DNA from 4 places in the Qiania dongpingensis genome. Region 1 is predicted to be linked to each of the others. Evidence: riboswitches for the same ligand, from Rfam matches in the RefSeq annotation. Region 1 holds a riboswitch; each other region holds the start of a gene.
What was found. Region 1 has a riboswitch for cobalamin ahead of H9Q78_RS01150 (ABC transporter substrate-binding protein). Riboswitches for the same ligand answer to the same signal wherever they lie in the genome.

Region 2: another riboswitch for cobalamin. It lies ahead of H9Q78_RS00595 (VWA domain-containing protein); the one in region 1 lies ahead of H9Q78_RS01150 (ABC transporter substrate-binding protein).
Region 3: another riboswitch for cobalamin. It lies ahead of H9Q78_RS00400 (energy-coupling factor ABC transporter permease); the one in region 1 lies ahead of H9Q78_RS01150 (ABC transporter substrate-binding protein).
Region 4: another riboswitch for cobalamin. It lies ahead of H9Q78_RS00640 (cadherin-like beta sandwich domain-containing protein); the one in region 1 lies ahead of H9Q78_RS01150 (ABC transporter substrate-binding protein).

The regions. Positions count from the first base shown of each region.
Region 1 is NZ_CP060634.1:249,766-257,763, reverse strand. It holds gene H9Q78_RS01185 (HlyD family efflux transporter periplasmic adaptor subunit) at 1-1,166, shown strand, start outside; gene H9Q78_RS01180 (cell division protein SepF) at 1,258-1,788, shown strand; gene H9Q78_RS01175 (YlmH family RNA-binding protein) at 1,801-2,571, shown strand; gene aroB (3-dehydroquinate synthase) at 2,612-3,733, shown strand; gene lspA (signal peptidase II) at 3,737-4,306, shown strand; gene H9Q78_RS01160 (RluA family pseudouridine synthase) at 4,303-5,214, shown strand; gene H9Q78_RS01155 (cytidylate kinase-like family protein) at 5,279-5,911, shown strand; adenosylcobalamin (AdoCbl) riboswitch at 5,987-6,131, shown strand; gene H9Q78_RS01150 (ABC transporter substrate-binding protein) at 6,286-7,890, shown strand; gene H9Q78_RS01145 (ABC transporter permease) at 7,892-7,998, shown strand, end outside.
Region 2 is NZ_CP060634.1:129,685-137,682, reverse strand. It holds gene H9Q78_RS00610 (cobaltochelatase subunit CobN) at 1-1,336, opposite strand, end outside; gene H9Q78_RS00605 (radical SAM/SPASM domain-containing protein) at 1,329-2,354, opposite strand; gene H9Q78_RS00600 (ATP-binding protein) at 2,341-3,321, opposite strand; gene H9Q78_RS00595 (VWA domain-containing protein) at 3,308-5,074, opposite strand; cobalamin riboswitch at 5,158-5,341, opposite strand; gene H9Q78_RS00590 (thioester domain-containing protein) at 5,400-7,535, opposite strand; gene H9Q78_RS00585 (MBL fold metallo-hydrolase) at 7,771-7,998, opposite strand, start outside.
Region 3 is NZ_CP060634.1:84,749-92,746, reverse strand. It holds gene H9Q78_RS00425 (VOC family protein) at 315-716, opposite strand; gene H9Q78_RS00420 (J domain-containing protein) at 774-1,490, opposite strand; gene H9Q78_RS00415 (DUF5685 family protein) at 1,492-2,367, opposite strand; gene H9Q78_RS00410 (D-alanyl-D-alanine carboxypeptidase family protein) at 2,425-3,726, opposite strand; gene H9Q78_RS00405 (histidine phosphatase family protein) at 3,873-4,502, shown strand; cobalamin riboswitch at 4,512-4,696, shown strand; gene H9Q78_RS00400 (energy-coupling factor ABC transporter permease) at 4,835-5,587, shown strand; gene H9Q78_RS00395 (energy-coupling factor ABC transporter substrate-binding protein) at 5,584-5,931, shown strand; gene H9Q78_RS00390 (sirohydrochlorin cobaltochelatase) at 5,948-6,730, shown strand; gene H9Q78_RS00385 (DUF6612 family protein) at 6,818-7,998, opposite strand, start outside.
Region 4 is NZ_CP060634.1:143,773-151,770, reverse strand. It holds gene H9Q78_RS00650 (DUF512 domain-containing protein) at 1-304, opposite strand, end outside; gene H9Q78_RS00645 (ribose-phosphate pyrophosphokinase) at 492-1,712, shown strand; gene H9Q78_RS00640 (cadherin-like beta sandwich domain-containing protein) at 1,772-5,755, opposite strand; cobalamin riboswitch at 5,856-6,032, opposite strand; gene H9Q78_RS00635 (AraC family transcriptional regulator) at 6,041-6,907, opposite strand; gene H9Q78_RS00630 (DUF4430 domain-containing protein) at 6,988-7,998, opposite strand, start outside.

The sequences.
Region 1 (7,998 bases):
CCGGATATGTAAACTATTATCTGCGGGAAAAACAAAAGGCTGCAGTCGGGAACCTGATCTTCACTGTGGATGAGAATGGTTCCATGACGGAATATCTGAATCAGTCCTCCGGAGAGGAAAGCCGGCTGTCTGATGAAAATCTGAAAGAAATGAAGGAATTATTGGCAGATTTCAGCACGTCTTACTCTGACAGCCGGTTTTCGGACGTATATGATATCAATACAACGCTTAATTCCATGCTGATGGAGTATATCAATATCAACGCTCTGCAGGAGCTGAGCGCGGCAGAAGGAGAAGGGAACGCAATCTCCTTTCAGCGATGTTATGCACAGGCCAGCGGGATTGTCATCTATTCAACGGACGGAATGGAGGGACTGACTGCAGATCAGGTATCAGCGGATACTTTTTCCAAGGAAAATTATCAGAAGACCGCTCATGCAGGCGGACAGCTGATAAACATCGGTACTCCTGCCTATAAGATGATCACCGATGACGCCTGGTCGGTGGTGATTCCTCTGGAAGAGGACGAGCTGTCGGATTACACCGACGTGACTTCAGTGTCTGTTCATTTTCCCAAGAAAAATCTAGATGCGGCGGCCGGTTTTTCCGTTTTTACTGGAAAAGACGGAGCATCCTATGGAAAAATCGATCTCACTAAATATATGATTCAATTTGCAGGTGAGCGTTTTGTGGAAGTGGAAGTGAAAAATTCCCAGGCTGAAGGGCTGAAAGTGCCTAAGACGGCGCTGACCACGAAAGACTTTTTTGTTATCCCCGTAAATTTCATTGCCTCAGGAGGAGACAGTGCCGAAGAAGGCTTCTATAAAGAAGTCTATGCCAATGACGGCACTTCCACAATGGAGTTTATTGCGGCCAGCATATACCGCACCACTGATGAATACTACTATGTTTCCATGGATGATTTTAAAGAAGGAGACTATATCATACTTCCAGATTCCAATGAACGATATCAGATCGGCGCCAAGGAATCTCTGCAGGGAGTTTACAATATAAACCGGGGATACGCTATCTTCAAACAGGTTGAGATCCTGGATGAAAACAGTGAATACTGTATCGTCAAGAAGAATATGGCATATGGCCTTCGAAGCTACGACCATATTGTGCTGAACGCATCTCTTGTAAAGGAGGACGATATACTCCGCTGATTTTTAGAAAAAATACACATAATCTGTTGACACAATTCGCAAAAACATTGATAATGATAGGTGAGTAAAAAATGAAAGGCGGTCTTTACCCATGAGTAAGTTTATTGATAAATTTCTTGACTCCATGAAACTGAACGACGAAGACGATTACGACTACGAAGATGACTATATGTATGATGAGGAGGAAGACGACGATTACGAGGAGGAACAGCCGAAGAAAAGCTTCTTCCATCGTGAGAAACGAACTGCAGAGGAGGAACCGGAAATGGTGGATAGAAAGCCTGCGGCTGCAAAGTCTAAACCGAGGACAAGCAATGTAGTTCCCATGCGTGCCGCCACGAGAGGCGGGATGGAAGTCTGTATGGTAAAGCCCAGCAGTCTGGGAGATGCCCGCGAGATTTGTGATACGCTTTTGAGCGGACGTGCAGTTGTCATCAATATGGAGGGGATTCCCACGGAAACCGCGCAGAAGATCATTGATTTTACATCTGGCGCATGCTATTCCATGAATGGAAATATGCAGAAGATTTCCAATTACATATTCATTGCTACTCCTCAGACTGTGGAATTATCCGGTGATTTTGAAGATTTAATGGGCAGTTCTTCAGGTCTTTCAGACTGACGGGACGAAAAGATGGATAAAGAAGAACAGTTATTTCTGCACCGTCTCCATGATTTGGCTGATGTGTGCTTTCAGCGGGGGATTCCCGTTTATACGGATTTTTTGAATTTACATGAGCAAACGGTTTTTCTGTCGGCGCTGCCGGAGTTTTCCCATGTCCGCTGTTATCTGGACGGCGGTTATGAGACAGCGGAGAGAAAGATTGTTTGCTTTCTTCCTGTCTATGGGGGATTTGAAGAAAAACCGGACAGAGAACAGCTTCCTATGGTTCCGGTACGGATTTCCTCTTCTGCGGGAAAATTTACAGTACCAAGCAGCCATCGGGATTATCTGGGAGCCGTGCTGAGCCTGGGAATTGAGCGGGGAAAGATTGGAGATCTCATCGTAGGGGATGGATTCGCGTACTGCCTTTGTGCGAAAAATATGTCTGATTTTCTGATGGAAGAATTGAAGTCCGTCAGACGCAATCCTGTGGTCTGCACCAGAGCCTCCTTTGCAGACTTGGAAGAAAACCAGAGTTTCACTGCCGTCACTGGATCCATCGCTTCCCTGAGGATGGATGCGCTGCTGGGGCTTCTTATGAAGTGTTCCCGCTCAAGAGCATCTGAATGTCTGGCAGAAGAGAGGGTGTATTTGAACGGAAAATTATGTGTTTCTCAGACGGCTGTGCCAAAAACAGGGGACATCCTTTCCATCAGGGGAGTGGGAAAATATATTTTCGACGGAATCCTCACTTCGACGAAAAAAGGACGCCAGATGGTGAAGCTGCGAAAATATGACTGAAGCGACATTCAGATTATAGAATATGAAAGGGTGATAAGAAATGACAGCAGAAAAGAAAGCGCAGCCCGAGGAAATCATGGTACATCAGAATGGAAAACCCATATACCCGATCGTTTTAACGGATTCCTTTGACAGCCTCCTGGAATCGGCGGCAAAGCTTAACCTTTCCGGCAGAAAAGTATGTATTGTTACAGACAGCAGGGTGGCAAAGCTGTATTTGGAAGAAATAAAAAACATATTTCATAAAATATCCGCAAAAACAGTATACTTTGTTTTTCCGGCGGGAGAGCCCTATAAAAACCTGGATACCGTAAAAAGCCTCTATGAGTATCTGATCTGTCATTCCTTCGACCGGAACGATATCCTGGTGGCGCTGGGCGGCGGAGTGACAGGAGACCTGACAGGCTTCACGGCCGCCACCTATTTAAGAGGAATTGATTTTATCCAGGTGCCGACCACTCTCCTTTCTCAGGTGGACAGCAGCATCGGCGGCAAGACAGGCGTGGATTTCGATGCTTATAAAAATATGGTCGGAGCCTTTTATATGCCCAAGCTGGTTTATATCAACGTTTCGGTCTTAAAAAGCCTTCCGGAAGAACAATTTGCTTCTGGCATGGGCGAGGTCATCAAGCATGGCTGTATCCGATCTGGAGAATACTATCATTGGCTGGAAGCCAACAAAGAGGGAATACGGCAGAGAAAGACAGGTTTCATGGCAGAAATGGTGAAGGGAAGCTGTCTCATCAAACGTGCTGTCGTGGAAGAGGATCCGAAGGAAAAAGGGATTCGTGCCCTTCTGAATTTCGGGCATACCCTCGGACATGCCATTGAAAAGGAAATGGGATTTACGATGAGCCATGGTGCCTGTGTGGGAGCGGGATGTGTAGCGGCGGCTTATCTGTCCGAGCGGCGCGGTATGCTGAAGCCAGAGGAATTTAAAAATCTAAAGGAACTCCTCGTTTATTTCCGGCTTCCCGTTTCGGTACAGGACATCAATGTATCAAAAGTGCTGGACGCGGTAAAGCATGATAAAAAAATGGACTCCGGCGTCATCCGGTTTATATTGCTTCGGTCCATCGGGGAAGCCTACATTGACAAAACCGTCTCAGCGGAAGAAATGGTGTCAGCCATGGACTATCTGACAAAACCAAGAGGAGAATGACATATGGAAGCAAACCAAACAAAAAAGCGGTTTTTTACGGTGTTCTGCTATCTTTTGGGAGCCGTTCTGCTCGTAGGATTCGATCAATGGACAAAGAGTCTGGCGGTGGCGCATCTGAAGGGGCAGGAAGCATATCCAATCATCAAGGGAGTCTTTGAACTTTCCTATCTGGAAAATCGGGGAATGGCATGGGGGCTTTTATCCGGCCAGCGGTATATCTTCCTGGCAGGGAGTGTTCTCATCCTTTTTCTCATTGCATATGCTTTCTGGAGAGCTCCTTCGACTAAGAGATACCTGCCGGCGCGTCTGGTTCTGACTGTGCTCTTTGCCGGAGCCATTGGAAATCTGGTGGACCGTCTGGCGCAGGGATATGTGGTGGACTTTTTTTCCTTTACCCTGATCAATTTTCCAGTATTTAATGTGGCGGACTGTTATGTGGTGGCTGCGGGGATAGCGTTCGTGATCTTTTTTCTGTTTTATTATAAAGATGAAGAACTCGCCGTCTTCCTTCCCGGAAAAGGGAAGAAGAAAAGCACACCGGACAAAAAAAGCGGAGAGGATGCGCAGATATGACGTTTTTCTCTTACAGGACGGCTGAAGAGGACGCAGGAAAAAGACTGGATAAGTTTCTGTCTGAAAAACCGGAAATGCCCTCCAGAAGTTATTTAAAGAAACTGATTGAGGAATCCTGGGTCCAAGTTGATAAAAAAGCTGTAAAGGGCAATTACAAGGTTCAGGCGGGAAACGAAATCGAGGTATCCGTTCCGGAACCGAAGGAGCTGGAAGTAGAAGCAGAAGCGATGGAACTGAATATCGTCTATGAAGATGATGACCTGCTCATCGTTGACAAGCCGAAGGGCATGGTAGTACATCCTGCCGCAGGGCACGAATCACACACACTGGTCAACGGTCTTCTGTATCACTGCCAGGGCAAACTGTCCGGAATAAACGGAGTGCTCCGCCCCGGTATCGTCCACAGGATTGACCGGGATACAACTGGACTTCTGCTGGTTTGTAAAAATGATTTTTCCCATGCGGCCATTGCAGAACAGCTGAGGGTCCATTCTATCAACAGGCGCTATCATGCCATAGTCCATGGCGAGATCAGAGAAGACGGCACGGTGGACGTCCCCATTGGAAGGAATCCCAATGACCGGATGAAAATGGCGATAAACTTAAAGAATGGAAAAGAGGCGGTTACTCATTATCATATATTGGAGCCGCTTAAGAAATACACTTACATCGAATGTCGGCTGGAGACCGGCCGCACCCATCAGATCCGCGTCCATATGGCATCCATCCATCATCCACTGCTGGGCGATACGGTCTATGGACCTTCGAAATCTCCGATTTCTCTGGAGGGCCAGACACTTCACGCTAAAGTTCTCGGTTTTATTCATCCTAGGACAGGGAAATATCTGGAATTTGAGGCTCCATTACCGGAGTATTTTGAAAGATTATTGGTGAAATTGCATATATAACTATACTTTCTTTGACAAATATAGTATAATATAACTATTATAAGGATGAGAGGAGCTGAATGCTATGCATGGAAATCTAGTGATTACCATCGGAAGAGAATGCGGAAGCGGCGGAAGATTCATCGGACAGAAGCTGGCAGAGCGCCTTGGAGTCAGATGTTACGATAAGGAATTGCTTGCATTATCCGCGAAAAACAGCGGGCTGTGTGAAGAAATCTTTGAACATCATGATGAAAAGCCCACCAACAGTTTTTTATATTCACTGGTTATGGATACTTATTCCATGAGCTATAATCCTTCCAATTTTGTGGATATGCCCTTGAACCAGAAGGTATTTCTTGCACAGTTTGATACTATCAAAAGGCTGGCAGAGCAGGAATCCTGTGTGATCGTAGGGCGCTGCGCCGATTATGCGCTTGCGGAATATCCGAATATGGTCTCCGTATTTACCACGGCAGCCTATGATGACAAGGTAGAGTACTTGAAAGAGCATTACCATATTGAGCCGTCCAAAATTAAGGATTTTATTACAAAGACCGATAAAAAACGCGCGTCTTATTATAATTATTATGCCAATAAAAAATGGGGGAGCGCGAAGAGCTACGACCTCTGCATCAACAGAAGCGCGGTGGGATTTGACGGGGCGGTGGATGTCATACTGAACTTCGTAGATGTCAAAAAAGCGAATAAGAAATAAATAAAACGAACTTTTTGTTACAAAAATGTCAAAAGCCATTGACAAATCATTTCATCAGATGCTATACTTTTCTGCGTAATTTCATACCATCAGCCATACATGGGGAAGTCAGGTGAAAAACCTGCGCGGTCACGCCACTGTAATGTGTAGATCACAGAGCCAGATTGCCATGTAGCGGTAATATTAGTTGTTTGACCTGCGAGGGAAAGGGAGACTGATGATCAAATGTTTTATTTTGGTATCTAAAGTCTTTCTCAATCTATGAGAGAGACTTTTTTATGCAGAAATAAAACTTTTCTGAGAACGTTGCGCTATTTTTCCTCCTCAAGATCAGACAGCAAGAAACCAGATAATTGTTGAACAGAGGAGGAACTATGAAAAAAAGGTTTGTATCAAAAGCTTTGTCACTGCTGCTCGTATTGATGTTGCTGGTATCAGGATGCGGGACTGAAACATCTCAGAGAGAAAGTACCGACGCAAAAGAAAGTACGGCTGAGACTGTCGGCGAAACCGAGGATAAGAGCCCCAATGACGAGGAAACAATCGTTCTGGCGGGATCCCGCGATCCGGGCAGGGGCACTGCCGATCCTTATTTTACCAATGTAAATCTTTATGTATGGGAGCCGCTGATCGGGGAATCCGATGACGGTGAAGTAGAACCCAGGCTTGCTACCAGCTGGGAGATGTCAGAAGACGGAAAAGAGTGGACATTTCATCTGAAGGAAGGCGTCGTTTTTTCCGACGGATATCCTTTTAATGCGGACGCGGTACTGCTTAATTTTGACCGATATAAAAAATTGGGAGTCGTATCCTCTACTTTCTTTGCATTCGACATTGATTCTGTATATCCCGGACTTCAGTCTGTAGATAAAGTAGATGACTATACAGTAAAGCTGACTTTTGAAAATCCGGTCCCCACACTTCCTTATACGATCATTAATTTCGGAAGCGGTATGTTCAGCCCGGATTGCTACGATTCTGAGACCGGCGAGTTCAAAGAATATTGTGTTGGCACAGGTCCCTTTGTCATCACGGACCATGTCCCGGATGAATCACTCACCCTCGGACGAAATGAACGTTACTACGGTGATCCTGCCAAAGCGGAGAGTATCCAGATCCGGGTCATCCCTGACCATGAAACACGGGTGGCAGCCCTCCGGTCCGGAGAGATCATGGGAGTATATGATAACAACGCGATTCTGCCTCAGTCTGCAAAGGAACTGGAAGCAGAAGGAGGATTTACTGCATCAGCAAAGATTTCCGCAAATATTCAGTATCTGAATGTGAATAACCGGAACTTTCCCTTTAATGATGTAAGAATGCGACAGGCTATGAGCATGATAATCGACCGTGAGACTTTGTTAAACAGTGTATACCGCGGCTATGGAGAAATTACTGCCAATGTGCTCAGCCCTCTTTCTGTATTTTATAAAGAGATCACACCCGAATACAACCCTGAAAAAGCAAAAGAATTGGCATCCGAGGTATTGAACGGACAGACTCCCACTGTACGGCTTTTGACTGCTTCCACCTATAAAACAGACGCAGAGCTGATCAGCTCCTGGCTTCAGGAACTGGGACTTCAGGTAGAAATCCAGGTAATGGAGTCTTCCGCTGTATCGGAAGCACTTAAAAATACAGATTTTGACCTTTCCATGGGATTCAAGGGAATGAACAATGCAGAACCAGAAACCATGCTGCGTGGCTTTTTGCATTCAGATGGTTTCATGAACAACGGATTTGCCATGAGCGGCTACAGCAATGAGGCAGTGGACGGGCTGCTGGATCAGCTGAACAGCACCTACGTAAGAGAAGACCGGGTCAAGTTATATGATGAACTTCAGGAAATCAGTGCAAAAGAGCTTCCGGTCATTCCATTGATAGCCGTGACTACCCTTGTTGTTCACAGCGACAAGATTACCGGCTATGACGCTATGTTCACCGGCGTCACGCTTCCAGAAACCAGATGGGCCGATTAAAATGATTCTTAAATATTTGGGCAGACGGCTGCTGCTTACGATACCGGTACTTTTCGGAATTACTCTTCTTGCTTTTCTGCTTGGTGTCCTGAGTCCCGGAAACCCTGC
Region 2 (7,998 bases), 120 kb from region 1:
ACATAAGGTCCGCGCTTCTCTCCTTTATCTGTTCGTTCGATAGATATCCAAATTCGTTCATCAGCCCTTCTGTCAGTTCACGGATGATCTCCTGCCCGTCTTTCCAATCCCTGTCAAGGGTCAGTCCTTCTCTTTTAAGCACTTCTACCATTTGAAAAACCGACTCCGGCGTATCAAGCCCATAAGCACAGCCAAGCATATCCATTCTCGGCGGCATGTTATGCAAAAGGACTGCTACTCTTTTTTCGGATGATTTCATAAGGCTTAAAAGCCCCCAGTTTACCACTGATCCCGCCAGCTTCTCTATCCGGTCCGGTACCGGCACGATACGATTCATTTTCCCGTATTCCGTTTCCCGGACTTCCGTACACCCAATCACAGAGGTGATGATCTGCCCGTCCAATTCCGGCTCATAAATATTGGAACACATCGTCATAGCATCCATACCTTGTGTGGACCCTTCCCACTTTTCATAGGAAAAATAAGTGGTCATCGCCTGAAATACCGGGACTCCCAAGCCAGTGAACACACTTTCACCGGCATCCTCTCTGCCTTTTCCGGGAGAGGCGAGCATGGTCATGGAAAAACCTGTGGTGACGATGAGTCCCTGTATTCTTGCGCTTCCGTCATCTCTTTTCAGGTACCGTCTGATCATCCCGGAAAGCCCCTCTGTCCTTTCCGTAGGCTGCATCGTGCTTACTACAGGCAGAGGAAAACCGCCGCGTTTCCTGATCTCCTCCGATAACATGGCCACATGGGCCGTGTCGTCATTCAGCGCGTTCAGATAGTGCACCAGAATCCCGATCACAGGCCCCTCAAACGCATCCGCCTCCTGCAGGACGCTTTGTTCTTCACACTCAGGAACCTTCCATATCCCTTCCCGATACGCTGGAACAGGTTCCTCAAAAGAAACCTCAGCATTACCGAATTCCCGAAGCAGATAAGCGATCAGGTTCTGAAAGTTTCCGGTTCCTCCCAGTTCATAATACTCTGCGATTTTTTGATACTCTTCCGGAAGCAGGCCGCTTTTCTCCTGCAGCTGGCAGACCTCCTCTTCCATCTCCGAATGAAAGAAGAACGGCTTTTTATGACAGACCTTTTCTTCTAATTCCGAAAATTCGGGAAACCATGCGAGCCCTCCATGTAAAAGCAGGACCAGGAAATCGGCTTCCTCCACCGCATTCATGAGCTGTTTTTTATCCGCTTTCCCTGCCTTCCAGGCATCAAAAGAGTGAAATTCTATTTTCCCCTTAAGAGGCGGAGTCAGCTCCCTTTCGGCTTTCAGGAAATGATAAGCCCTCTCATCACTTTGATGAATCAATACCAGTTTAAACATCTGAGTTCTCCACAATCTGAAACGCTGTCTTTCTGAGGGTGCAGTCCACTTCCGGCTCCCCATTCAAAATCATACGAGAAGGGCATCCCTCCGGGCAAAACTTTTCATACCGGCATAAAAAACATTCCTTTTTCCGGAGCTTCCCCAGCTTTGCCTCCCCGTCCAGCTTTTTCAGAGAAACTTGTTCCAGGATATTTCCCATAAAATAATCTTTTTCTCCCGCCAGAGAGCCGCAGGGATAGCAGCTGCCATCCGGAAGCAGAGCGGCTGCTCTTCCGCAGCCGGCATAACAGTACGGCAGCTTCTTTCCGAAGGTCATTCTCCTCCGGGCCTCTTCCACTTCCCTAAGCGCTATGCTCCTTCCGGATAAAGTTCTCAATTGATCGCATCTGTTCTGCATGGCCGGAAGAACCTCTTCAATCTGAGAGGGAGTAATACGAAGTTTGTCAAAAACCGGCCGTCCCCTTCCGGCAGACCGAAAAAGATCCAGGCCAATCCCGTTTACCGATCCCAAATACCAGCAAAAATCCACCAGTCTGGGAAGCTCTCTTACATTCATGGCTGTTACTACCGCATTTATATTTACCCTGATCCCATATTCTGCGAGCAGCCGGACACCACGGACAGCGTCCGCCGTTTTTCCTCTCAGAAGCTCATTGACCTCTGGCACTCCATCCAGACTGATCCCAATTGATATGGCATGTTCTTTGATAAACTCGGCATGTTTTCTCTCCAAAAGAGTGCCGTTCGTCTGAAGACGGAATTCCGCGTCTATCCCCTGCTTCTCCACATTCCGCACCACCTCACAGATCGTCTCCCATCCAAGGAGCGGTTCTCCGCCGGTAAACTGGATAATAAGCGGCGCGTCTGCAAATCTTGTTATGGCAGCCATCGCGGTTTTCACCGGCATGTCCTGGCATTGGCTCAGTTCACTTCCCGCACTGGCATAGCAATACATACATTGAAGATTGCATCTGCCCGTCACCCACAGGACCAGAAGCATTTTATTCTTTTTCATGACGGCCGCCGTCTTCTCCGGAACACAGCCGGTCAAGCTCTTCCCAGTCCAGAACCTCATCGGAAAAAGGACGTTTGTGCATCCGATGCGGCAGTACATAAGAAGCGGCCCTTCGGATGTCTTCTCGGATCACTTCCGTCCGTCCTTCCCATGCGGCCAGTGTCCTGGCGGTATTCACCATACAGATATCCGCTCTGTGTCCGTCCACATGCAGGGAAATCCCAATCTGGGCGGCCAGCATCAGAATATCCTTCGAATAAGAAACCATGTGAAAGAGTTTCTTTGCCTTTAAAATCCGCGCTGTGAGTTTTTCCTCCTCTTTCCGGTATTTCTCAAGAAACGGTTCCGGATCTTCCTCAAAATCCAGTCTTCTGGATATCACCTCTACCCTATCTGCCGTCTCTTGTTCGCCTTTCACGTCCGTTACCAGGCCAAACCTGTCCAAAAGCTGAGGACGGAGCTGTCCCTCTTCCGGATTCATAGTCCCAACGAGGACAAACCGGGAGGGATGACTGTAGGAGATTCCTTCCCTTTCTACCCGGTTGACTCCCATCGCCGCCACATCCAGGAGCAGATCCACAATATGATCGTCCAGAAGATTGATCTCATCTATGTACAAAAGGTTCTGATCCGCTTCTGCCAAAAGCCCCGGCTCAAATCTCCGTTTTCCTTCTTGTATGGCGCTTTCCAGACTAAGCGTGCCTACTACTCTATCCTCTGTGACGCCTACCGGCAGATTCACCACCTTCATTTCCGGCATCAGAGACGCCAGCGCCCTGACCGCGGTGGATTTCGCCGTCCCTTTTTCTCCCCGTATCAGGACTCCTCCCAATTTGGGATTGATGGCGTTCAGAAGAAGCGCCGTTTTCATATCTTCCTGTCCCACAATGGCAGAAAAGGGATAATTATACTCTGTCACCATAATGTCCTCTTTCCCGGCCGCAGCCGTTCTTCTATCGTATTTCATTCAGGATATCCTGGAAGATATCCGAACTCTCCGTCAGCTTCTCCAAGGGAATCCGATATCCGTTCATGGCATCTGCCAGCTGCTCTGCCAGTCCCAGACGCACATATCCTTGCTCTGTATCGATCACTATGCTGCGGATTGCCTCGCTCGCAAAGCGTTCTGCCTGGCAGACAGCCTCTTCATAGGGTGCCTTTTCACCGGCTGTCGCCCTTCCGTCTGTGATGAGCATGAGCACTGGAAACACCGTTTTTTCCTTGGCCAAGACTCCCTTCAATATCTCGTAAGAAAGACGGATTCCCTCTGCAAGAGGCGTTTTCCCCTTCGTCCTCAATTCCATCAGCCGGCTGGCAGCCAGATCCACACTGTTTGTAAACTCCAGTAAAAGGCGGGCTTCCCTATCCTGAAAAATGAGCATAGCGATCTTGTCACGCTTTTCATAAGAATTCTGGAGAAGAGAAAGTACGATTCCTTTCACGGCAGCCATCCGTTCGTTCGCTCCCATGGATGCGCTGGCATCCACCGCAAATAAAAGATAACATCCCGTCTTTCCGCTTCTTACTTTCAGCCGGATATCCTCTGACTTTATCCTGACCGCCATTTTTTGTTCCCCCGCCCCTTTTTCTCCTGTAGAATGAAATGCTGCGTGAAGCAGGGTGTCCCCGAACGCGACATCTGAGGCGCTCATTGGGATTCCCGGCCTGCTTTTCACGACGTGTCCCTGACCTTTCATTTCATCTGCCCGAATCCTCCGGCCGGTACAGTTTGCAGAGTGTATCTTTTCGCCGTATTTCATCCAATCATTGACCGGATGGACTTCGCTTGGTGCTTGAAGATCCTCCTCTTTTAGAAGGTTTTCATCCGTCCCCCGCTCTGTTTTCGTGCCTTCCTCTTTCTTACTGCCTTTTAGTTCTTTTTCCCGTTCCGCCTCATTTCCCTGACTCTTTTCCGCCCATTCTTCCGACAATCTGTGACGGCCTCTGTGAGGGAATACATATTGTGCCGCTTCCAAAAGATGAGCCGCAGTCACCATGGTCCCATTCCCCCAGGCTGCGGCGGCCCGGGCAGTCTGAATCAAGAAAAGCTCCGCATGGTTTCCCTCACACCCGGCTTCTTTCACCAGTTCGGAAGCCAATGTTTTAGAGCCCTCCGTGATTTCTATCCTATGCAGCCGTTTTCTGGCTCTGTCTAAGTTCCTTGCTATAATCTGTGTTTTATCACGAAATCTGTCGCAGAACTTTTGAGGGTCCTCTTCGTATTCCAAGCGGCGTTTAATGATCTGCATCCGCTTCCTTAATTCCTTTTCTCCTTCCATGTATACTAGAAGACCGAATTTATCCAAAAATCCAGGGGAGACTTGTCCCTCTTCCGGATTCATGGTTCCAATAAAAACCATATTTCCAGCCTCCGCAGAGATTCCGGCCGCCGTCTCATCCGGCAGCAGATTGGATTCATCCATGTATAACAGATGTCCCCGCGCCTGTTCCAGTATTCCCGGAATATGCTCTCTGCGTCCGTCTTTTGTAAGACTTTCCCAGTCATCGCATCCATAAAGCCTGTCTCTCGTCGTATGGAGAGGGACTTCGTACAATTTCATGTTATGGTCCAATTCTGCAAGACCGCGAACCATGGTGGATTTTCCCGTCCCCTTTTCACCCGTGAGCATCACACCGCCCACAGCCGGATTGATCAGCGCATAGATCAACGCCTGTTTCGCCTTTTCGTTTCCTACCAGTGCACTGAATGGGTATCCCATTTTTTTATCCTCCAGCAACAAAACAATAAAGGACCTCTTTTGCCGGAGCAAAAGAGGTCACTAAAAAATAACCAATCCCCTCATCCCGGAAATATCTGGAAACGGATATCCTGACTTCGCTTCTTCCTCCAAGGCCCTTCTCAGCAAATCTGCCAATGGTCTCCGCCTTTTCGTCTGCGTTACAGTAGAGGTGACTGTCCCGGATTTTCACCGGATTCCCCGTTCATTATTCTGTTTGTTACAAACATGTCATATTTTTTTATTATAACACCTTTTTACCCTTTTGACTTATCCAAAATTGCTATTTGATAAATCCCGGCCTTTTCTATCCCCTCCTTCTGTTCGCCCATAAACACACAAACAACAATATGATAGAAAATGTACTCCCCAATATCAAGAACCAAATACCTCCATTTTGGCGGTCTCCTGTTTCCGGAGATGCCGTAGTCTGTACCGTCTCTCTTTCTGTCTTCTCCTCAGTCGTCGGTTCCTTTTGAACTTCTGATGTCTCCGCCTTTTCCTGAACCGTCGTTTCTGCACAAGCCGTCGTTTCTTCCTCTGGTTCTTCCGGACTCTTTTTATTTATTGCCGTGATTACCAGCTCCCCTTTTGACTCCCCTTCAATCTGTACCTCCAGTTCATCACATGGTTCATATCCTTCCGGAACGTCTGTTTCGCGGACCAGATATACACCATAAGGAAGCGGCACCGTTTCTAGTTTCCCATTGGAATCTGTATAGAGAATCGTCTCTCCCAGGCCTCCGATCACGACCGGCTCTGCCTTCTCCCAATCATATTCCCCCTCCTTTCGTACCAAAGATGACTTTAAATAAAATGAAAAACCTGCGTGAGGAAGAGGGAGCTCCTTTCCCGCATCTCCATATTTTTTTAGGATGACCGGCCGTCTGATCATTTCGTCCTCTGCCTCAATCATAACCTCTACGACAGGCGTCGTATCATCCTGATATTGAAGCGCTGCCTCATATTCCTCCGGATTCTTCCAGTATCCTTTCGGCGGAGCAGCCTCTGTCACTATATAGTCTCCAAGTGGAAGACCGCCGAGTGCCCCTTCTCCCTTCTCATCGGTGACAATCTGTCCCATCAGAATACGCTCTCGTTCGCCGTTTTCTGCCTGGCCGGAAAGAAAATAGACCTCATAGACCGCGCCGGCCAACGAAGCGTCTCCAAAAAGCTCTCCCTCCTTTGAAGAGCGTTTTTTTAAGGACAGGGCTCCCTTTGCCGGAAGATTTTCCCAGGTACTGTCCACGATCTGTCCCGCCCGCACTATGACAGTTTTTGGCTCCTGCGTCCTTATATATCCTTCCGGGACCTCAGTCTCCCTTATTTCATAGCTGCCGTCGGCCAGATAGCCGCTCATACCTATTCCATCATTTCCGGTGAAAAATTCGCATATGGGGTCAGAATCTGCAGGAGCATTCAAGGGAAACACGCCGAAACGAACGCCGGCCAGCGGTTCATTCGTTTCCCCGTCATACTTTTTGACCTGGATTTTTCCCGGCTCCTCCGGCAGCTTGATCCCATTTTCTGCATGCTTTATTTCTGCTGTTCCTATCTTTTCTACCTTTCCCATCGTTTGATAAGCACTGTCTGCCGGTTCGAACACCGACACCTGGTTACCGTCCCCCGCATATCCTGTCGCCTTCAGAATCAGTTGTTTTTTACCGTTTCCTTTCCAGGGAAAGCTCAAAGAATACGTCCTTCGGTCCGTGAGCTCTGTTTCCGTACTCCAGGAATTTTCGGACAAGATTTCTCCGTCCAGCTTGATCTCACTCCCTTCTTCCAGGCCCTCTGCCGATATGGTACAGGCGTCCATATTTTCCGCGAAAACAGAAAAACTGACGACAATCTCTTCTTCACTCCGGCTCGCAGAAACGCCTGTAATGCTGATAGAAAGATATCTCTTTATACGGTTTCCATAGATGGCATTTCCGGCCAGTGTGCGGAACATGGAGGCTGCATCCACTCCCTCCAGATTTATGGGGGAGGCTTTTTCGTAAGCAAAATAGTCGTAATCACTGCCATCCTCGCGCATGGAGGCCAGCACCGACCATATGGCCAATTGTGTCGCCTGCCGCTGCGCCTCTTCGGGAATCCCCTTACTCAGCCAATATCTGGTATTCAATGGATAACCGTCGGCTATGACATTCCGTATGGCTTCTATTCCTTTTCCGCTTATCCGTCCACCGCCTCCGGCGCCTCCATAGGACTGGTTCCCGTCGGGACTCTGGAGCGTACTGTTTAAACAGTACGCCACCGCCCCGTCCGAGGTGTCCTGATACGCCTGAATCACATTGCTGGTATCGTTGATCACCAGATACATCTTTTCAAAGGGAATTTTTAAAAACCCGGATACAGAAACCTCCTCTGCCTTTGTCACAGAACAAATAGCTGTCAATCCTATAAACAGGTACAAAATAGTTCTGCTTATTTTTCTTTTCATATAATCCGTCCTCTCATATAATGGTTTTTGGACGGACAGGAAGCAAACTTAATAACAGACCTTCCCCTCCTTTATAATTTAAATTTGCTTCTCTTTGGTATTCACTCTATTGATTTTTTAATATGATATGGAAACTATTGACCAGAACCGGTCATGAAATAACTGATGTGCAAAGAATAAGCTGGCTTCCTGCCCTTCCCTGCAGAAGTCATTATAACAGGAAACCAGCTAAAGTTCAACAGGAAAACGTCTCTCCTTCTTTTCTGATTCGCTTTATCTTACCCCGGTATGGCTCGGAGACCGGCTCTTCCAGCAGACGGTCCATCACCGTATAATCCATTTGAAAATGCATGGGAAATACAACATCCGTATCTGTCTTCCTCATGAAATAGTCAAATCCCCACCAATATCGTTCTTCCTGCCTGGGATCCAGCGGAACAAAGGCAGCATCAAAATGTCTTCC
Region 3 (7,998 bases), 170 kb from region 1:
CAGCGAGCCGCCTGGATGGAATCGGATTTCCTCTTGCCTTGTAAGCCAGATTAAGAAAACTTGTTTGAAAGGTATTCAAAGGTATACCCAAGGGCATCCCTTAATTCATGCCCTCCGGGCGGGCGCACTTTGTGCGGCAAGGTATGAAATGAAAAACGGCAGCAGCCAAAGCTGTGCCGTTCTCGCAGCGCAAAAACCGCGCAGCAGTCCTATATCGCATACCCAAGGGCATCCCTTAATTCATGCCCTCCGGGCGGGCGCACTTCGTGCGGCAAGGTATGAACTCATAAAAAGCCCGGACCATCCGGACGCCGTCACCGCTCACAGAAAAACTCAATTTCTTCACCCGCCGGTCCTCTGCAGAATCCTACCCGTATGGAATAAGGAGGCTCCGACGGAAGACAGACATCCTTCGGCTCCACAAGAATCTCATATCCCGCATTCCGCACCCGGGATATCATTTCATCCGTATCAGATACATGAAAAGCCAGATGGACAGATCGGTTCGGTGATAAAGCTGCACCATCGTCTACTTCTATGATCTCTATAAAGCTGCCTCCTCCGGCGGACACCATCGCCCCCCGTGCACCCTCCTTTGTCCAGCTTCTTTCCAGGTGAAGCTCCAATAAGCCGGTGTAAAACGCCGTCACCTTTTCAAAATCTTTTCTGGCAGGCTTGATGCCCACATGATGGATTCCTTTAATGATCGGATTCATAACCCTTCCTCCCTTCGGCACAGACAAAATGAGCTTGCCGCTCTCATATCCATAAAATCAGAAAGGCCGGCAGCAGCACAGATTCAATATGGCATTCAGCGCGATTATCTGGCAGCACCAATTGCTCGCGCCGCCCATACTCCGCCCGTAGCCTTCTCCCATGGACTGATACCAGCTCCCTCCAGACTGCAGCTGGTTGAGCAGTGTACGGAACTGCTGGTTGTCCGGCTCCAGCTCAACCGCTTTTTTCGCCGACTCCATGGCTTCAATATTATTTCCCAGTCCTGAATTGGCAGCGGCATGGTAATAATACCAGGTCCCATTCCGATTGCTGATTCCTGACAATACGTTGAGCGCTTCCTTATAGTGCGCGGAATTAATATAATTAGCAGCAGCCCGGAGATGGCTGTCCGTCTCGCTCTGATAAGTGTTCTGGCGCTGACTGCTTCCGCCGTAAGCGCCTCCGAAACCTCCGAAACCGCCAAAGCCTCCGAACCCCCCAAAGCCGCCGAAGGGATCCTGATATTCCCGTCCCCCATAGGTGCCTCCGCCATAGCCTCCGGAATCAAAGCTTTCGCTGCCTCCGTTCTGCCTATGCTTCATGATGATCTCATAAGCCTGCTGAACCTCTTTAAACTTTGCCTCGGCAATTTCCGGATGGGCGCTGTTTACATTGGAATCCGGGTGATATTTCCTGCTCAGATTCCTATATGCTTTTTTTATCTCTTCATCGGATGCCGAGGAATCCACTCCCAGCACTTTATAAGGGTCCATGCTATTCTCCCGTTCTTTCTGCTCTCTTCTTTTTTATGATATCGTACTTTGTCCATACACCAGCATACAATATATTCCGTAAAATATCAATATCCTTTAAAATAGGCAGGCGCTCAAATTCCCTGGAACATTCCGCCATCATCATGGTCAGCACCTGGCCGCACCAAACGTCAAACTCTTCCTTTTCTTTCATTTCACGGAGAGGATTATACCGGTCTTTCTTTTCATCTTCTTCCAGGTCCTCATACGCATCCATCAAATATATGAACTTACCCAGATAGAATCCAATCCTTCTCAGAGAAGCGGCCCATTCATCTTCCTTAAAAACAAGCAGTTCTCCCAGCATCTCTCCGGTGAATCTCGCTGCCGTATCCAGGCTTTTTCCCTTCTTTTCCTCATAGGCATGAAGCTTCTTCAGATATTCTACCATGGAGTTCCACTGACGCGGATATTTTTCTCTTAAAGACGCACAGTCTTTCCTCAGGATCCGGGCCGCCGCCAGACAGCCCACATTCCGGTCATCCATCCAGTCATCCAGCAGATTGTGATAAGTCAGAAGGACCGTCATATCCGCCGCATAGTCAATATAAGGATTCTGGATCGACATATGCTTTGCCGTCGGATGGAGAGCACATCTTCTCATGGACAAAAACTCTCCGCCCTCGTAAAGCCCCGTGAGAAGCGCCGCCAGAAATACCATATCGTAATTTAAAGCCAGCTGTCCCGTAAATCCGTACCGCATGCGAAGACTTCTGCACAGTCCGCAGTAATATCCCTGATATCGTTTAAAATCCTTGATCTTAAGCTCCGGCTTATTGATCGTCACGTATCCGAACATATGCACACCCTCTCTCGTATCATCGTCCAACTGTTCCATTACAACATACTTTCGTTGTTTTTATCATAGCACATTCTGAGAATGCTGACACGGTTTTTAGAAATTTAACAAAAAATTATCAATTATTTTTGAAATACACCAAGATAAGCTGACCGCTTCCACCCGTCCTGCCGTGCGGATCTCGCTGGATGCCACCATTTCACCGTTCAGGCTGTAAACGATCCGTCCCACAGTCTGCCCTGCTGTCACAGGGGCCTCAAGGCTCTCCTCCAGTGTCTGTTCAATCTTTACTTCTTCTCCCTCTTTCATCAGCAGCTCCCATCTGCTCCCCTCTTCCTTTACCTCTACGAGTCCAATCTCCGCTGTGTCCGTAAGCTCTCCGCTTTCCGGTATTCCATTTAACACCGGTACCGGCTTAAGCTCCGGCGCCTTATAAATCTCGCGGTATTGATAATTCTCCAGTCCATAGCCCATCAGCTTCTTGGTATCGCTCCATTTATAGCTCTTATTATTTGGCCATCCACAGGCCAAAAGAGCCACGATGAACGTTTTTCCATCCTTCTCCAGAGCCCCGACATAGCAGTATCCCGCGTCTCCTGTAAAACCAGTCTTTCCAGAAAAAGCTCCTTCCATCATGGACAAAAAAGCATTGTGATTATAACAGGAAAAGCTCCTCCCTGCCGCCGAAAAAGCATAGTCTTTTGTTCCCGTGATCTCCCGGAACCGTTCCTTTGCCGGCGATTCCATGGTACAATAGCGCATGATGCGCGCCAAATCTACCGCAGTCGTGGAGTGGACTTTTTTTTCTCCGTCCACGTCTTTTTCCGCGTCCAGACCGTTGGGCGTCAGAAAGCAGGTGTCCTCGCATCCAATCTCCCTCGCTTTCTTGTTCATCATTTCCGCAAACCCTTCCACGCTTCCTCCTGCCGCTTCTGCGACGGCCACGGCCGAATCGTTATGGGATTCCAGCATCAGAGAATACAGCAGGTCCCCAAGGCGGTATTCTTCCCCCGCCCGCATGCCCAAATGAACCTTTGGCTGAGACGCGGCGTATTCGGAAACTGTGACAGCCGTATCCTCATCAAGCGTCTCCAAAGCCAGAATACAGGTCATGATCTTAGTAGTACTGGCCATGGGCCGCACCTCGTGACCGTTTTTCTCAAAAAGGATCCGGCCGGAATCTCCGTCCAGAAGAACGGCAGAAACGGCGTACAGCTGTCCCAGCTCCTCTGGTACAGACATCGTCCCTTCTCCATTGGAGGGTCCGGATCCGGCCGGTTCCTCTGCCAGTATGGGAACTGCCGGGCATACCGCCATCACGGCTATGACCAAGGAAAAAAGAACTGCCGCCCATCTCCTCCGGATGCTTTTTTTCTGGTAATGAGGTTTTTGTTTCATGGATACCTTCCCGGCTTTTCCGTCATCAGTTCATTTTATGCCGGATTTTCTGCTCTATTCGTCCCGGTTATTTGCATAAACAGAGTCCATATGATACGATACCATATTATAAACGTTTATTAAATTTTTTAGAAAGAGGAAACGACTTGGAAATTTACCTTATCCGGCACGGTCAGACCGATTGGAATGTTCGCGGCATCATGCAGGGCCAGACTGACATTCCGTTAAACGCGGCCGGCCGCAGCCAGGCAGAATCCTTGGCGGAATCCCTTAAGGCTCTGCCAATAAAAGCTCTGTACTCCAGCCCTCTTTCCCGGGCACTGGAAACAGCTCAGATACTTGGAAAAGTTCTTCGCCTCACTCCTTTTCCGCTCCCCTCCATGAAAGAGACCGACATGGGACGCTGGGAGGGAAAAACATGGGCGCAGATCAAAGCTTCCGACTCTCGGGCCTACAAAGCCTGGCTGGCAGATCCTTTCCGCGTCCCCCATCCGGAAGGAGAATCCTATGCTCAGGTAGCTGTCCGTGCCAAGGAGGCGCTCCTGTCACTGGAAGAAAGAAAAACGCCGGCCGCCGTGATCACCCATGGTGATGTCATGCTGGCTCTTCAGGCCTTGTCCGGAGAAAAGCTTATGCACGATACGGTCCACGGTATTACGGCCGGTCTGGAACGGCTCGGCCTTTCCAACAGCTGTGTCTGGAAGTTTTCCCTGAATGATGGGAAATTAAAGTTTGACGGCCCACTTTTTATTGACAATGGTTTCACAGGATGGTAGACTTTTAATGAAAATCTAGTGCCTTCAGGTGCCGGAGCCAGAAGCTCCGGAGAATAGGGAAGTAAGTGAGATTCTTACGCGGTCCCGCCACTGTAAAGGAAGAAAGAGGATTCAGATGCCACTGTCTGCGGATGGGAAGGCGAATCCACCTAAGAAACCTAAGCCAGGAGACCTGCCTGATGACACCATTTTTGCACAGAAACTGCGACGATGGTTTCGGTGTAATGCAGACAGAATCTGTTACGGTATTAAGCAGATTCTTTCCGTTATGCCTTTTCCGGTCCAGACCAGAAGAGGCTTTTTTATTTATACTATATAAGGAGGTCATATCAATGACTAAGAAACAAAGGAAGCTGGTCGTTGCCGCCAGCGCATTTGCTCTTGGGTTCGGAATCATGCCCGCTGCCAATGCCATGCACATCATGGAAGGATATCTTCCCATTTCCCATGCCATCGGCTGGGGCGCTGTCTGTATCCCGTTTCTGCTGGCAGGGCTTTTTTCCATTAAAAAGACTGTCTCAGAGCACAGAAGGACGCTGACCATCCTGGCCATGGTCGGAGCTTACGCGTTCGTCCTTTCCTCGCTGAAGATTCCTTCCGTTACAGGAAGCAGCTCTCACCCGACCGGGACCGGCCTGGGCGCCATCTTATTCGGCCCCTGCGCCATGAGCGTACTGGGTGTTATCGTCCTTCTCTTCCAGGCAATCCTTTTAGCCCACGGAGGACTTACCACTCTCGGCGCCAACACATTTTCCATGGCCATTGCAGGTCCGTTCGTTTCCTATGGCGTTTTCAAGCTGGCTGCAAAACTTAAATGCCCGAAATTGGTATCGGTATTCCTAGCTGCATTCCTGGGCGATCTGTTCACTTACTGCGTGACTTCTGTCCAGCTGGGCATGGCCCATCCTGGAACGAGCGGTATCGCAGGCTCCTCTCTCGAGTTCCTCGGAATATTTGCAGTGACTCAGATTCCTCTGGCAGTCATCGAAGGGATTCTTACCGCCATTGTGATCATGGGATTGGAGACTTACGCAAAGAGCGAACTCACAGATCTTGGATATTTTAAAAAAGGGGGACTTGCATGATGGAACAGACAAAAGCATCTGCGGGTAAATGGAAAACCATCCTGATCCTGCTTTTAATCTGCGTACTGATCGCAGTCATCCCACTTGCCATAAACAAAGATTCTGAATTCGGAGGCGCCGACGGAGCGGCTGAAGATGCGATTTCAGAAATCGATCCTGATTATGAGGTATGGGCGTCTCCTGTGCTGGAGCCCCCCGGCGGAGAAACGGAATCCTTGCTGTTCTGTCTCCAGGCGGCCATCGGTTCGGGCGTCTTCTTCTATTTCTTCGGCGTCATGAGGGAACGGCACAGAAGAGAAAAAGAAGCGGAAGATAAACAAAAAGAAAGTGGAAAAAGCATGTAAAAGGAGCTCATTACCCATGCAAAAGACAGGAATCCTGGTCGTCAGTTTTGGGACCAGCTATCAAGACTCATTGGCCAATAACATACAGGCTATAGAAAAAAGCATCGGAAAAGCATTTCCAGACTGCGAACTCCGCCGCGCTTTTACAAGCGGCATGATCATCCGGAAGCTGCAAAAACGGGACGGCTTCCATGTAGATACGGTGGAAGAAGCCCTGGAATCGTTTGTTATGGACGGATTTTCCGATCTCATCGTTCAGCCGACCCACATCATCAATGGTATTGAAAATGATATCATGCTGGATACCGTGCGTTCCTACCTGGATAAGTTTCATTCTGTCCGCGTAGGAACTCCGCTCCTGACAACCACCGATGATTATCGGGCTCTGATCGACGGGGTCATGTGTGAATTCTCCAGTTTAAAAGACGATGAATTCCTGGTCTTCATGGGCCACGGGACGGAGCATGACGCCAATGCTGTCTATCCTGCGCTGGATTATATGCTGAAGGCAGACGGGCACACTAATGTTTATATCGGCACTGTAGAAGGATATCCGGATCTGCCTCTTGTCAAGGAGCTGGTCCGTGAAAAAGCTCCTAAACGTATCATTTTGGCCCCATTGATGATCGTGGCCGGCGATCATGCCACCAACGACATGGCCGGGGAAGAAAAAAGCTCCTGGAAAAATGAGTTTCAGAGAGAAGGTTACGAAGTGGATTGTATCCTTAAAGGACTGGGAGAATACCCCGCTGTCCGGAATATTTTCGTGGAGCATGCCAAAGAAGCCGTTCTTCTGTAGGACGTATCGTATGCAAAATACAAATTTAAACAAACAAAACGGGAAAGCCATTTGGCTTTCCCGTCATTGTTTTACGGAACTTATCCTTTACAGTGATATCTTGGAAAACAGCGTTTCCATTATGGTCGCCTCATCGATCAGGGCACATTCCTGCTGGTACGCATGCTCTTCAATGGAGCATTCCAGAACCAGGTTCCCCTCCAGGAAAGTCCATGCATAATATTCCACATAGTTACTGTCTTCGTCAAAGATATAGCTCACCTTGATATAGCTGACTTCTCTTCCGCCTGCCTGGACTTTTTTAAGCTCCTGCACCTCCACGTTGGTATAGTCATCATCCTCCTGGTAATAAGCCACATCGTCCTTGCAGTCCTGGACCAGCTGCTCTTCCGTGTAGTCAGAGCTCAGCCGATAGGTCAGATACACATCGTCAAAATCCTGTTCATTGGTATCCGTAAAAGCAAGATATGTTTCATCCGAATACGGATTCAGTACATAACCCTCCGGAGCGCCGATATTCACACTTCCGTCACCAAAATAACTTTTGAGCGTATAGCTGCCGTCTGCGTTGGGAGTGACGCCGGCTTCCTCTCCGCTTTCGCTTTCACCGGCCTGATTGCTCTCTTCCATGCTCCCCGGTTCGTTTCCGTTTCCGCCCAGGAAGTCATCCAGCTGATTGTCTCCTGTTCCGTCTGAAGAAGCGGATTTCGCCTCGTCCGGCACTACAATCTCATTCACATTGTCAAATCCCGTATAAGCAAAAGTAAGGGTAAAGCTGTCAACTTTAGCCGACGCACCACTTCCCCCGGCAGCGCCTTCCATCAGCTCAGACATGCCTTCACTGCAGTCCATGATCATTTCTACCGGAAGCATGGTCTTTTTATCAATCTTCATGGTCACATCAGCACTGAATTTCGACCAGTCTATTTCTCCCGACATCTCTCCCATGCTGTCAGACATCTCTCCCATCATGTCTTCCATCAGATCGCCGGAAACCTTGGATCTCAGGACATATACGTCTTTTCCGTCCACCTTCTCCAGCTTATCGTTCAGCGTATAGGCCACAGAACTGTCAAACAAAGACTGAATGGATTCCATCTGATCTTCCTCCGGAAGCTCAGCCTCCGTTCTGGTCCACTGGTCCATACTCTTCGTATAAGTTACGGCTTTGCCGTCCTCAACTACCGTATAGGATTCTATATCCACGCTGAGGCCCATCAGGCTCATGGAAACATTTCCTTTCATATGGGTTGCCATAGGCTCCTGAA
Region 4 (7,998 bases), 110 kb from region 1:
TCTGGTCGATGAAGCAGAACATACACTTATTTCTGCAGGAGCGGTATTCATCCATCAGGCCGTTTTCAAACTCAGCCCCCAGGTCTTCATCCTCGTCCTTCTCGATTTCCAAAAGCCATTCCTCTCCGTCCGGCTTTTTCACAAGAAGTTCCACATACGTATCTTCCATATAATATTGGTAATCAAAAATATCTTCGATCCTGTGCCCGTTTATTTCCAACAGGACATCTCCGGGGGCAAGCCCCAGATCTTCCGCTGCGGAATCGGGATGCACACAGGTAATGACATGTCCTTCTTTTTTCATAATCACACTCCTGGGCGGACCTTCCGCACCTTCCCTATCATAACAATATTTGCCTCCTTTGTAAAGGATTTGCTTCTTTTGTACTTGCGAAAAGGCGCAAGAAATGTTATAAATTGTATGGGTGGATATGAGTGTAAGGTTTCTGTTCCGCCACTGTACAAGGATATATCATTACTGGAGGATTCCCATGTCCAATGATTACGCTTTTAAAAATACGATTCCTGTAGCACCGCTTAAGCTCTGCGCTCTGGAAAGCTGCCGTTCCTTTGCAGAGAAGGTCAACCGGCATATCGTGACTTTCCGAAAAAATGACACGGAAGAGCTGCTCAGCCGTCAGGCCAGCATCGAATACCGCGGCTATGACTGCAATTCTTATCTGCTGAACGCTTCCTGTCCCAGATTCGGCACCGGGGAAGGGAAAGGCATCATTCACGAATCCGTGAGGGGCACCGATCTTTTCATCATGGTCGATGTGGTCAACTACAGCCTCACCTATACCGTCTGCGGCCATCAGAACTTCATGTCCCCGGACGACCACTATCAGGATTTAAAACGAATCATCGGCGCATCCATCGCCAACGCCCACCGGGTGAATGTGGTCATGCCTTTCCTGTATGAAGGGCGTCAGCATAAACGCAGCAAACGGGAGTCACTGGACTGCGCCTGCGCGCTGGAGGAGCTTTCCAATATGGGCGTGGCAAATATCATCACCTTTGATGCCCATGACCCCAGAGTACAGAATGCTATCCCGCTGCATGGATTTGATAATTTCATGCCGCCTTATCAGTTCATCAAGGCGGTATTTCAAAAGGACCATGATCTGACTATCGACAAGGATCATTTAATGGTCATCAGTCCGGATGAAGGCGCCATGGGGCGCGCCGTATATTTTGCCAACAACCTGGGCGTCAATATGGGGATGTTCTATAAGCGGCGTGATTATTCCACAGTCATAAACGGCAGAAATCCCATCGTGGCCCATGAATTCCTGGGGGCTGATGTGGCCGGAAAGACCGTGATCATCATCGACGATATGATCTCCTCGGGTGAAAGCATGCTGGATACGGCTAAGGAGCTCAAGGACCGCCACGCGGACAAGGTGATCATCTGCTGTACCTTCGGTCTGTTCACCGACGGCTTTGATAAATTTGACGAATTCCACAGCCGCGGCTATTTTGATTATGTGGTCACAACGAATCTGAATTACCGCCCGGACGAACTTTTAGCGCGTGAATGGTATCTGGAGGCCGATATGTCCAAATTCACCGCCGCCATCATCAACACCATTAACCATGACCGGTCTCTGAACACGATCATCGATCCTACCGAAAAGATTCAAAAACTGATCGCGAAATACAACCGGACCCGTGAAGAACAATTCCGGCAGTTTGAGCTCAACTTTAAGTAAATACAGTACTTTTAAAAAGGGGCCATATCCCATCAGGGACATGGCCTCTTTTTTATGTTTTAAATACTCTTCTTTTTCCTGCTGACTGCCAAAAGAGCCACCGCCGCCGCAGACATAACAAATATCAGCCATGCCGCATTGGATTCATCTCCGGTCTTTACATTGCCGTTTGAAAGAGTCTTTGTCGCTCCTCCCGCCGTCTTTGTATTCCCACCGGCTGTTTTAGTAGCGCCTCCCGGCGTCTTTCCGTCATTCTTGGAGTCGCCTCCATTATTCGTTCCATTTCCGTCCTGCTTATTATCTTCCTGCTTATTGTCATCCTGTTTAGTGTCATCCTGTTTATTATCGTCCTGCTTGTTATCGTCCTTTTTATCTTCCTCTTCTTTGAAGGCATCGATCTTCGCCTGAACTACGGATACGGCGCTGTAATTCTCCAGATATTTCTCGTCGTCCTCCAGCACACCGTCATGAAGCCGCCTGATCTCATCCAAAAGGGACTGCAGAGTACCGATGTTATCTTTGGTGATCTCCAGCTGATTTCCCAGCTTATTTTGCTTGATCAGCTCATTGATGAGCTTTACCTTTGCAGGGCTTACATAATATTCGTAGCTTTCCAGGCTCATCAGGTCCTTTTTATTCAGTCCCTCTGCCGCTTTGTCGACCGCGTCGATGAGCGCGCGGTTTTCCAAAGTTATGGTCACTCCGGGGAGAGTCTCATTTATGAGAGAATCCACGTCGCTTCTCTGTTTGATGACCTGGTCCACACGTGCTTTCGCCGAGGTAAGTCGGGAAAGGTTCGTAATGGCAGATGTGTCATCTCCAAGCGCATTCACTCTCTCTAAAAGTGAATAGATTCCATCCTTATCCGTCGTCAGGATATCCGCTTCTGCTGGCAGCTTTTCAATATCCGCCACGATCGCGTCGGTGATCACCTTCCGCTCCAGGATCGGAATCTGTGCATAGGCCGCTTCCAGAATACTGTAGCCGATGACCCGCTCTTTGTCAGCTTCCTCCATCAATTGGTAACCCTGGTATAGATTCTCGATCATATCCCTGTCATTCAAGGTGATATCATTGATTGACGGAATCGCCGCTATCCCGTTGTTCATCCGTTCTGCCGGATCCATGGAGGAAATAGCCATGATATCAAGAAGCTTCTGATACTGTGTTACCATCGCCTTTTCACTGTCGCTCAGCGCGTCATACCGGGATTTGATTCTTCTTATCTCCGCATCATTATAGAACTTATATTCGTTCACTTCCGGCTGACGTTTGATCTGCTGGTCCACATCCGCACCGGTGATGATCCTGGCCGTCAGATCATCCAGACCATACGCATAAAGGTAATTGGCATCATTGTAGTAATAAATAAGGCCGTTGCTTCCGATGGTCATGCTCTGGGAACAATACTGGCCCACGCCTATGTTTTCCACCTTTTCGTAGATTGGGGTTGTCTGTCCTACGCTGTCCTGAATGATATACATGTTGGAAACCCGGTCGGAAACGGCTCCCTCCGGCGCATAGGGCACCACATAAAGATAAACCTTGTGGTTGTTCGCCTCTGTCGCATATGCGGTGGAAAGTACCGGTGTCCCCTTTGAAGCGATCTCGTCGATCCGGTAGATCTCCGTCATGGTATTGGCATCGATGACACGGAAGGGTTCTCCGCTTCCGCCGTGTCCGCCGCCGCCGCATACATACAGTCTGTCATTATAGATGACCGGCGAGGATTTAATGCCGGATCCCGCGATGTCCGATTTGAACCATTTCTCCGATTCTCTGTTAAAGGTGCCGTCCGCGTTCATTTTGATGGAAAGAATCGCGCCGCTGTTCATGGCAAGCGTCACGTAAAGGCGCTGGTTCTTCTCATAATAATTCGGAGTCGACTGTACCTGATATCCGTCCAGGATCAAAGTATCCACTACTTCTCCCGTTTTGGAGTTCACAGCAAACAGTCTGCCGTCTGTGTCGCCGAAATACGCATAGTCACCGACGAACTCCGCTCCGCCCCACAAAAAGCCCTGGTTGGAGGTGGGCAAGGCGCCTACTGACCATTCCGGACTTATATCATAGTCAAGCTTTTCATCCGTTGCGATAAAGGCATAGTAAGCTCCTTTTCCATAAGATGCGAAATAGAAATATCCGTCATGATACATGATCGGCGTCTCGATCTGAGCCCCGCTCAGCGCAACTGTCTGATAAAGGAACTCCAAAGTGTCCGCGTTATATACACGCACGCGGGTTTTGTTATTGTCATCCGTACTCATTGCAAACACTTTTCCATCCGCGCAGGTTACCTGAGGGAGAAGCATCATGCTTTTGGGCACATCATTTTCAGCCTCAATCGCTCCGGTTTCCGGGTTTACCTTCCGGACCTTGTCATCCGACGTGTAGTATACATAGTCATTATAATACGCAGGCGCGCTGACATGCTGCATCATCGTATTTCCGCCTGTGGCCTGGATTTTCCATTTCTCTGTCAGCTCGTCGCCGCTCTGAGGCGTCTTCGCATCCGAAATCCCCTTCAAATCCTCATTTCCGAGGAACTGATTCCAGTTAAGGGCATCTTCCGGTGAAGGATTTTCTGTTTTGGCCAGAAGCTGGTTATAATAATGCTCCGCTTCTACCAGTACATCATAGTTGCTCACTTTTGGCTTTTCTGCTTCTGCCAGGTTGTTGTAGGCTTCTCTCGCCGCATCGATCTTCGGCTTGCTGAGTCTTAAGGTAACGCCTCCGATGAAGGAGATCATGTTCTCCACGTAAGAAACGTCACTGTAATCTGCCGCTTTTGTCAGACTCTCCTGGATACTGACTGCCTGTCCTTTTCCAACGCTCAGGCTCTTTTCCAGATCCTGATAGCCGTTCGCCGTTATTTTATAGGTGTAGCTGCCGGCCGGAAGAGTATAGACACCGTTTACCGGCGCCATCTCCGTACCGTCAGAGCTCAGCACAGTCACAGAAGCAAACACTGGATCGGGCTGGAAGGTAACATCGTAAGATTTCGTCACTTTCAGATTATATACCGTCGACGTCTCCGCACCGCCCGTTGTATCCTTCGCAACGACAGGTATGGTGAAGGTATCTTCATCTGGCAGAGTGACTGTTACATTCCCGCCTTCCACATCCGGATCACTGAGAACACCATTTACCGTCAGCTGCTGAACATCTCCGTCCGCAGATCTCTGAATCGCCCCGATCGTCATGGAAGTGTCCGATGAAGGAACCACAACTTCGTATTCTGTGGTGCTGTAATTGAATTTGGGACTCAGAGTGGCAGTGCTCATATCCTGGGTATATACATTCAGCGCGCTCAGAGTGGGTTTCCAGTTTATGGTTACTTTATACTCCTTTTTATTCCCATCTGCATCCGTCAGGGTCAGCGTCAGGACATTAGAACCATTCTTCAGCAGGTTGGTAAGTACCACGCCCCGGCTGTTTCCGGCTGTCAAAGTGACAGAAGACGCCGCATCAGAGCCGTAAGGGACATAAGAAGCCTCAATGGTCTGAGCGTTCTCCGCGTTCACTTTGATATAAAGGTTCCTATTCGTATAACGGTAGACCGTGCAGCCGTATTCCAAAACGCCGCTGTCAAATTCCTTATCCAGGGGAAGTTTGTTGCTGTCGGTGATACTCAGGCTGTTGCCAAGCATCAGGCTGGTCAGCTGCGCCGAAGAAACGTCGGAATATAATATTATCCCTTTCTCAGCCGTTTTCGTTGCGGGAATTTCAGCCGCAGCATTTTTGGAAGCGCCGGTAGCCGGCGCCGTAGTTTCAGCCGCAGTCGTTTCCTCGGAGGTTTCCGAAATGGTATCCTCGGAAGTACTCTCCGTCTTGGCCTCCGTAGTCTCCTCAATCTTTGTTTCCTCTCCGGCCGTCGTTTCGATTTCCCCCGTCGAAACAACCGTTTCTTTCGGATCGCCTGAAACAGTTGATGACGCTTCTTCACTGGCAGCCAGCGAATTCATCGGAACCGTGCCGGCCAGGAGAAGAAACGACAGTACCAAAGACAGTACTCGTTTTTTGATCTTGCTTATCCTTCTCATCTTTCTCTCCTTCTTTCGGCAGAAATTTAAATCCAGATGACCTTCCGGTACATCTGGATTTAAAATAGCTTTAAAAACCCAGACCTTCCCTCCCGAAAAGTCACCCATTGCAATGCCGGCAGGTCTCCTGACTCGAGTTCCCTTTACTGGTCTGCGTCTTCCCGGTCTCCCAGTGACTTATGCAGACGTTCATCCCTCTTACAGTAGCGGGGGCTGTCCCGGTTTTTCACCGTGTTCCCTATTAATGTAACAAACAACCGCCATCGCGAATTCTATTTTCTGCTTCTATTTATGTTTTCTCACGGGTATATAAATATCCATGCAGGAAGCGTGTTTATCCTTACATCTGGCATCGTAACACTCAAAATCATAGCCTTCTTCATCCAGGTCATAGCCGCTGGTCTCCAGCCAATCCTCATATATATATTTCCAGGTCTCCCGGATGCTCTCCGCAAAAGCTTTATGCCCCTCTTCCAGGGTCATATCCAGCGGTCTTGTCGTAAATACCGCATACTCCGCGGCAGGAATCGTGACCACATTCAATCCTTCCGGACCAGTCTGATCTGCTTCTAGTTTTTTACCGAAAAAATAGGACAAATTACCCTGGGCATCCGGCTCTTTCAGCCATAAACCAATCTTCACCGTGTTCTCATCCATATGTCCATGATGATGTTTTTGTTTCTCCTCGGAGCCTTTTTCCCGAAACCAGTACGCCCCGTTCTGAACGCTGTCCAGCTCTTTTTTATCGGACTCACAGCTGTGTCCCAATACATGAATCGGTCCTAACGCCACAAATCTGGGTTCTTCCATTTGTACCCCTCCTATACCGCAGGCCTGCATTTTTAAATATTCCGTGGGCGTACAGCCAAACTTCTTTTTAAAGGCCTTTACGAAACCGCTGGGTGTTTCAAATCCCACTTCCAAAGCCGCTTCGAATATACCGGTTCCTTTTTTCACCTTTTCTGCCGCCAGCTCCAACCGTTTTTCCCGTATATAAGACGCTACGGACATACCGCTGGAAATCTGGAAAATCCGGCAAAAATGATAATAAGAATAATGGTAACGCTTCGCCAGCTCCATGGCCGACAGCTCTGACTCCAGATGACTGTCTATATAGTTTCGGCATTCTTTCATCATATCTGTGCATCCCACTGCTATTCCTCCTGCACTTTCTTCACTATAGCACATACCTTCTCCGGTTTTCTAATCCGGAATTGCGGTTTCACCGGAATTCACCAGTAATGTCCGCCGATATCCCTTCCCAGATCACAGGTATAAATCCACTGAATGACATCATTATCCTCCAGAACATACTTTGCGCATCCATAGTTGGGGAACCATCCGTTGACCGTATACATCCATCCGCTGCCTTCTCCGCAGTCAAATTCATTCAAATGGTTAATGCCTACAATGTAGCCGGCTCCATGTACGCCGTCGTTCCGGAATTCCAGTTTGATCCCGGTTTCCCTTGTCGTCCGTTTCAGGACGTCAAATACGGTCTCTCCTTCATAAAGCTCCACCTCGGAAGCGGATAAGATCACACCATTGCCGGGGATATACCCCTCTAAACCTTCTGTCAGCTGATCCATATTGTTCAAAACGGTATCGCAGCGAATCTCTATGATGCAGGTACGCGTTACTTCTTCCGGCTCCGTCGCAGTCTGGGTTGGTGCGGGCTGAGTCGGCGCAGGCTGAGTCGGAGCCGTCTGGGAATTTCCGCCCTGATTCCCAGACGTATTCCCTTCTGTATTCTCCGTGCGGCCGCCGGAACTGGGATTCTCCCCGGAAGCCGTATTTTCTTCGCCCTGCGCGCCGGAGGGAACAGACCCTTCTATTGTCTCTCCCTGTGATGACGTACTTTCTGACGCCTCGGAATCGCTTTCTCCGGATGTCCCTTCTGAAGCTTCCGATGAATCGGCACCCTTCGTACCAGTATTCGTATTTCCGTGATTTACCAGCTCTTTTTCTTCACCCCGGAGAATAACATAATCCCCGCCCTGTTCCACGCCAAGTTCCAGAAATCCGTTCTTCAGAGAAACCTCCAGCTCCTCGATTCCCTTTGCCTCTCCGTCATATCTGCAGGCCAGATAATTTTCCTCCTGACTGAAATCCCCCTTCAGAACAAGCGTCGCTTTTCCCGGAAGCTTTCCATCGTGACGAAGGGAAAAATTACAAACCCTCTCTGCCTCATAGCTGTCCGAAACCTGCTGGTTCAGATCGGCGGTATATACGCCGTCTTCTTT